2 regions of the Agrobacterium bohemicum genome follow, and region 2 is predicted to be linked to the other one. Evidence: predicted binding sites of a transcription regulator. Region 2 holds the regulator's gene; the other holds the start of a gene.
What was found. The regulator HrcA, encoded in region 2, represses chaperone genes, less so after heat shock. The targets are predictions, from matches to a motif close to GTTAGCACTCNCNNNNNGNGAGTGCTAAC.
Positions count from the first base shown of each region.

Region 1: groES (co-chaperone GroES) is a predicted target of HrcA. The motif match lies at 1,609-1,637, and genes of this name have one in related genera.

Region 1 covers NZ_KQ961028.1:55,639-59,057, reverse strand. Annotated here, with positions in the region: gene groL (chaperonin GroEL) at 1-1,186, opposite strand, end outside; gene groES (co-chaperone GroES) at 1,251-1,547, opposite strand; gene chrA (chromate efflux transporter) at 1,720-3,048, shown strand; gene ATO67_RS11035 (TIGR01459 family HAD-type hydrolase) at 3,138-3,419, shown strand, end outside.
Region 2 covers NZ_KQ961029.1:195,349-198,767, forward strand. Annotated here, with positions in the region: gene ATO67_RS13125 (dienelactone hydrolase family protein) at 1-805, shown strand, start outside; gene grpE (nucleotide exchange factor GrpE) at 853-1,488, opposite strand; gene hrcA (heat-inducible transcriptional repressor HrcA) at 1,603-2,691, opposite strand; gene rph (ribonuclease PH) at 2,853-3,419, shown strand, end outside.

The sequences.
Region 1 (3,419 bases), on a different contig from region 2:
TGCGGTCCTTCTTTTCCTTCACTTCGATTTCCGTGGAGCCGCCAACGCGGATAACGGCAACACCGCCAGCGAGCTTGGCAAGACGTTCCTGCAGCTTTTCGCGGTCGTAATCGGAAGATGTTTCTTCGATCTGGGCCTTGATCTGCGCAACGCGGCCTTCGATGTCGGACTTCTGGCCCGAACCGTCAACGATCGTTGTGTTTTCTTTGGTGATCGAAACTTTCTTCGCCTTGCCGAGCATGTCGAGCGTGACGTTTTCAAGCTTGATGCCGATATCTTCGGAGATAACGGTACCGCCGGTCAGGATCGCGATGTCTTCGAGCATTGCCTTGCGGCGATCGCCGAAGCCAGGAGCCTTGACGGCAGCAATCTTCAGGCCGCCACGCAGCTTGTTGACGACGAGCGTTGCAAGAGCTTCGCCTTCGACGTCTTCAGCGATGATGACGAGTGGCTTGCCGGTCTGAACGACAGCTTCGAGAACAGGCAGCATGGCCTGAAGGTTCGAAAGCTTCTTCTCGTGGAGAAGAATATAAGCGTCTTCCAGGTCAGCAACCATCTTTTCAGGGTTGGTGACGAAGTAAGGCGACAGGTAACCGCGGTCGAACTGCATGCCTTCAACGACTTCAAGTTCGGTTTCGGCGGTCTTGGCTTCTTCAACCGTGATGACGCCTTCGTTGCCAACCTTCTGCATGGCTTCAGCAATGTCGAGACCGACCTGCTTGTCGCCGTTTGCAGAGATCGTACCAACCTGTGCAACTTCTTCCGATGTGGAGATCTTCTTGGCCTTGGCCTGAAGGTCCTTCACAACTTCGGTCACTGCGAGGTCGATACCGCGCTTAAGGTCCATCGGGTTCATGCCGGCTGCAACAGCCTTGTTGCCTTCGCGAACGATGGCCTGTGCAAGAACGGTCGCAGTCGTGGTGCCGTCACCGGCGATGTCGTTGGTCTTCGAAGCAACTTCGCGGACCATCTGTGCGCCCATGTTTTCGAACTTGTCTTCAAGTTCGATTTCCTTGGCGACAGAAACGCCGTCCTTGGTGATGCGAGGTGCGCCGAAGGACTTGTCGATGATGACGTTACGGCCCTTAGGACCAAGCGTTACCTTCACTGCGTCTGCGAGAATATCGACGCCACGGAGCATCTTTTCGCGCGCTGTGCGGCCGAATTTAATTTCTTTAGCTGCCATTGTAGCAAACTCCCGGGCTCATTGCCCATTGGTTGTCATGGAAAAGTGAGAAGAACCGGCCAGATCAGCCGATAACGCCCATGATGTCGGATTCCTTCATGATCAGAAGGTCTTCGCCGTCGAGCTTGACTTCGGTGCCGGACCACTTGCCGAACAGAACGCGGTCGCCAGCCTTGACGTCCAAAGGAACGAGCTTGCCGCTATCATCGCGAGCGCCAGTGCCAACAGCGACGATTTCGCCTTCCTGTGGCTTTTCCTTGGCGGTATCAGGAATGATGATGCCGCCCTTTGTCTTTGCTTCAGACTCGACGCGACGTACAACGACGCGGTCATGCAGCGGACGGAATGTTGTGCTTGTCATTAGTCTAATCCCTCGATCAAATGACCTGAACGAACCTCACAAAAAGGTCCGAGTGATGATTGTTAGCACTCCCTGTTGTGGAGTGCCAGCGAGACGGAGATAAGCAGGCTATGGGACTGAGTCAAGGACGGACTGTCGGAAAAATTTCATGTAAAATGGTTACTACCACCGCATGACAGAATTTTTACACAACGATATTTCCCCGCCACCCCCTTCCTTTTGGGAGATGACCGCCGTGTTCGGTCGCATCGGCCTGCTGAGTTTCGGCGGCCCTGCCGGACAGATCGGCCTGATGCACCGTGTGCTGGTGGACGAGAAGGGCTGGCTGACCGAAGAACGGTTCCTCCATGCCCTGAATTACTGCATGCTTTTGCCGGGACCGGAGGCCCAGCAATTGGCAACCTATTCCGGCTGGTTGCTGCATGGCAGGCGGGGTGGCATCGTCGCCGGTACGCTGTTCATTCTGCCGGGATTCCTGGTCATCGTCGCGCTGGCGTCAGCCTATGCGCTTTATCAGGATACGCACTGGTTGCCGGCACTTCTGTCCGGCTTGAAAGCGGGTGTTCTGGCCATTGTCCTGGAGGCATTGCTGCGGGTTGCCAAAAGGGCATTGACCAACCGGTCGCTGGTCGTCATCGCGGCTGCGGCCTTTATCGCCTTGTTTTTCTTCGGCATCCCCTTTCCGCTCGTTATTCTCGCGGCCGGGATTATCGGCTTTGCCAAGGGCAGGGGAAGTGCGCTTTCGCCACTGGAAAAAGGTGGGGAGATGACAGCAACGCCATCATGGAAACGGCTGGTTCTAGGCCTCCTGTTCGGTGTCGTGATCTGGCAATTGCCGCTGCTGCTGCTGTGGGTGATGACAGGACCCGGCACGCTCGTCGATCTGCAGATATTTTTTTCCAAAATGGCTGTGGTGACGTTCGGCGGTGCCTATGCGGTGTTGGCCTATGTTGCGCAGGTGGCGGTGGATACGCATGGCTGGATGATGCCGGGCGAGATGCTTGATGGCTTGGCGCTGGCAGAAGCGACACCGGGTCCGCTGGTGCTGGTGCTGTCTTACATCGGGTTTCTTGCCGCCTTCCGCCATCCCGGATTGTTCGACCCGATGACATCGGGCATTTTGGGTGCCAGCGTTGCGGCATGGGCAACCTTCGTGCCGAGCTTCATATTTATTTTCGCAGGCGCGCCCTATATGGAGAAACTGCGCCACAACCGCCTTTTGTCGGCAGCGCTTGCGGCCATTACTGCGGCGGTTGTCGGGGTCATTCTCAACCTGTCCGTCTGGTTCGGCCTTCACGTGCTCTTTGCCGAAGTCGAACGAATTCCGCTTCTGCCCGCGGTCAATCTCCATGTGTCGTGGCCAGCCTGGCAGACGCTTGATCTGTTTTCGCTTTGCCTGTTCATCGTCTCGGCCACCACGCTTTTCCGGCTGAAACTGGGCATGCTGCCGGTTTTGGGATTGTGTATCACGGCGGGTTTCGTGAGGCTCTGGCTGACATAACCGGGCCGGAGTCCTGCTTTTTCGCTTGCCATCGCCATCCCGCTTTGCGATGTCACAGCGTGAATTCACGGAACGCTTGGAATTATTAAATGGCCCATCGCATTGCCACGCTTGGCGACATCACCGCTCAGTTCGACGTTATTCTGTCTGATGTGTGGGGGGTGTTGCACAATGGTGTGTCTGTTTTTCCGGACGCCGCTATTGCACTGGAAGCGGCGCGCAAGGCGGGCAAGACTGTGGTGCTCATCACCAATTCACCGCGCCCGGCACCCGGCGTCATTACGCAATTGCGGGCTTTCGGCATTTCCGATAGCGCCTATGACCGTATCGTCACATCTGGCGATGTAACGCGCGGTCTGATCGCCGTTGGG
Region 2 (3,419 bases):
GTTGCTGATGCCGAAAGGCACAGGCCCGTTCCCTGCTGCCGTGATGTACCACGACCATGGGTCGATGTTCGATATCGGCAAGGAAAAGCTGATCAAAAGCTGGGATGACGAGGCCAGGCTACAAACGTCCAAGACATGGGCGGAGAGATTTTTCTCTGGGCGATATCCGGCTGACGCGCTTGCCCGCCGAGGTTACGTCGTGCTGGCAACAGATGTATTGGGCTGGTCCGATCGTGGGCCACTAACCTATGATGCGCAACAGGCGCTTGCGGCAAATTTCTTCAATATGGGAAGCTCTCTGGCCGGTCTCATGGCGTTCGAGGACACGCGGGCAGCAGATTTTCTGGCGAGCCTACCGCAGGTCGATCAGCAGCGGCTAGCGGCGGTTGGCTTCTCCATGGGTGCATTCCGGGCATGGCAGGCCGTAGCGCTGAGCGACAGGATCAAAGCGACCGTAGCCGTCAACTGGATGGCGACGGCAGAAGGGCTGATGGTGACGGGAAACAATCAGTTACGGGGCGGATCCGCGTGGCACATGACCCATCCGGGCCTGCTGCAATATCTGGACTACCCCGATGTTGCGAGCCTTGCCGCACCAAACCCGATGCTGATCTTCGCCGGAGCGACGGATACACTCTTTCCCCCTGCATCGGTAAAAGACGCGTTCGAAAAAATGCGGTCAGTTTGGGAAGCATGGAACGCGCTGGATCGCCTCGAAACCAAACTATGGCCAGGCGGTCATGTCTTTACGGCTGATCAACAGGATTATGCCTATGACTGGCTCAATCGCCAATTCGGCATGTAACGGGTCCATCATTCCAGCTAACAGTTGGAATGATGGACACTGTTTCGTCAGGCGTCCTTCTCGTTGACGCTGCTGGTACCGGGTTCCGCTGCTGCTTGCGCTTCGCCCTTCGGGCCGCCCTTGGCAACGCCCACCATCGCAGGACGCAGAACGCGATCGCCAATTGTGAAGCCAGCTTGCACCACTTGCACGACCGTATTGTTCGGGACTGCCGTATTTGGAATCTCAAACATGGCCTGATGGAAATTAGGGTCGAATTTTTCGCCTTCGACAGTCATCTTGCGCACGCCGTGGCGCTCGAGCGCCGAGAGCATCGACCGCTCGGTCATGTCAACGCCTTCGATCACACCGGCGATCGCAGCATCAGCGTTTTCTTTCAGCTCTGGTGGAATGGTTTCCAAGGCTCTGCGCAGATTGTCTGAAACCGCCAGCATATCGCGGGCAAAGCCAGAGACGGAGTAGGCTTTCGCGTCCTTCACCTCACGCTCGGTGCGGCGGCGTAGATTGTCCATTTCTGCGGCGAGGCGCAGAAATTTGTCACGCAAATCTGCATTTTCTGCTTTCAGCACCTCAACGGCATCAGGCTCGGCCTGCTCGGGCGCATCGTTCTCAACTGTTGCACCTTCGGCTCCCTCGTCAACGAGGTCCGCGTCAGGTCCGGCTTTGTTGGTCTTATCGGTCATGACGTTACTCCAGCTTTGCATATGTTCATGGCTTGCGCCCGATATCGAACTTTGCCATGCGAAAATCAAGGCTTGCGGGGAAAAGCGCCACTTTTTCGACCAGTGTTTTTAGAATCAGCGCCGTTTGTTCGAAAGCCGAGCCATGATTTGCGCGGTATAATCCACCATGGGGACGATGCGTGAGTAATTCAGCCGCGTCGGACCAATGACGCCGACAGCCCCAACCACCCTATTATCATCGTCTCGATAGGGTGCAACGATAAGCGACGAACCCGATAGTGAAAAGAGCTTGTTCTCAGAGCCGATGAAAATCCGGACGCCGGAACCGGTTTCGGCCAGATTGAGAACTTCGATCAGATTGTCCTTGCGCTCCAGATCATCGAACAGCAGGCGAACGCGGTCGATATCCTCCTCGCCAGCCAGCCCTTCCAGAAGATTGGATCGTCCGCGCACAATCAGACGGCCCAGCTTGTCCTCATTATCGCCGGACCAGACCGCCAGCCCACGCTCCACCAGATCCTGCGCCAAAGTGCTAAGTGCGGTTTGAAGCTCGGTCTTCTGTTGCAAAAGTTGCGTGCGCAATTCCGGCAAGGTCTGGCCCGACAGATGCGCATTGATGAAGTTTGCCGCTTCCGTGAGTTGTGACGAGGTAATGCCGGCAGGCAGGTCGATGATGCGGTTTTCAACCTGATTGTGATCACCCACCAGAATGGCAAGGCCTTTGGTCGGCTCCAGCCGAATAAACTCCACATGCTTCAACACAGCATCGCTTTTGGTCGTCAGAACGAGCCCCGCGCCCCGCGACATGCCCGACAACATGCGGCTGGCTTCTGTCAGTAACCCCTCAATGGGCTGCTCACGTCCGGAAACAGGGCCAATCTGCCGATCGATGCTGGCGCGTTGCTCCTCTGGCAGGTCACCCACCTGCATGAAAGCATCCACGAAGAACCGCAGCCCCGTCTGTGTCGGCAGGCGGCCTGCGCTGATATGCGGCGAATAGATAAGCCCCAATTCCTCCAGATCGCTCATCACGTTGCGCACGGATGCAGGAGACAGCGACATGGGCAACACGCGTGACAGACTACGTGATCCCAGCGGTTCGCCGTTTTCGAGGTAGCCTTCAACGATGCGGCGGAATATTTCGCGCGAACGATCATCCAGAAGCGCACCCGGTTCTTTTCCGATTGGAGGAGAGATGCTCATTGCGTCCGTTCTTCATCCCGTCAGTTCATCAATGGAATATAGTCGCTCGTGCGCTTAAGTAAAAACGGAAATTCCGTATCTGCCTTGCGCGTACCCGCTTTTCCTTTGCAAATCGGTCGGCGCAGCCTTAGAAGGCGGAGATCAAAACGGAGACGAACCATATGCGGCCTTCAGGCAGAAAAACCGATCAGATGCGCAAAGTTTCCTTTGAGCGCAATTTCTCCAAGCACGCAGAGGGTTCCTGTCTGGTCAAATTTGGCGATACGCACGTTCTCGTCACCGCCAGCCTTGAAGAAAAGACGCCACCATGGCTGCGCAACAGCGGCAAGGGCTGGGTCACTGCCGAATACGGCATGCTGCCCCGCTCGACCCATGAGCGCATGCGCCGCGAAGCCGCTTCCGGCAAGCAGGGTGGCCGCACACAGGAAATCCAGCGTCTCATCGGTCGCTCATTGCGCGCCGTGGTCGATCTTCAGGCGCTGGGTGAGCGCCAAATCAGCATTGACTGCGATGTCATTCAGGCAGATGGCGGAACACGTACCGCCTCCATCACCGGCGCATGGATTGCCCTTCACGATTGCTTGAAATGGATGGAAACCCGCAACATGATCAAGGTCGAGAAGGTCCTGAAAGACCATATCGCCGCCATTTCCTGCGGTATCTTCGCCAGCCAGCCGGTGATCGATCTCGATTACTTGGAAGATTCCTCGGCCGAAACCGACGCGAAT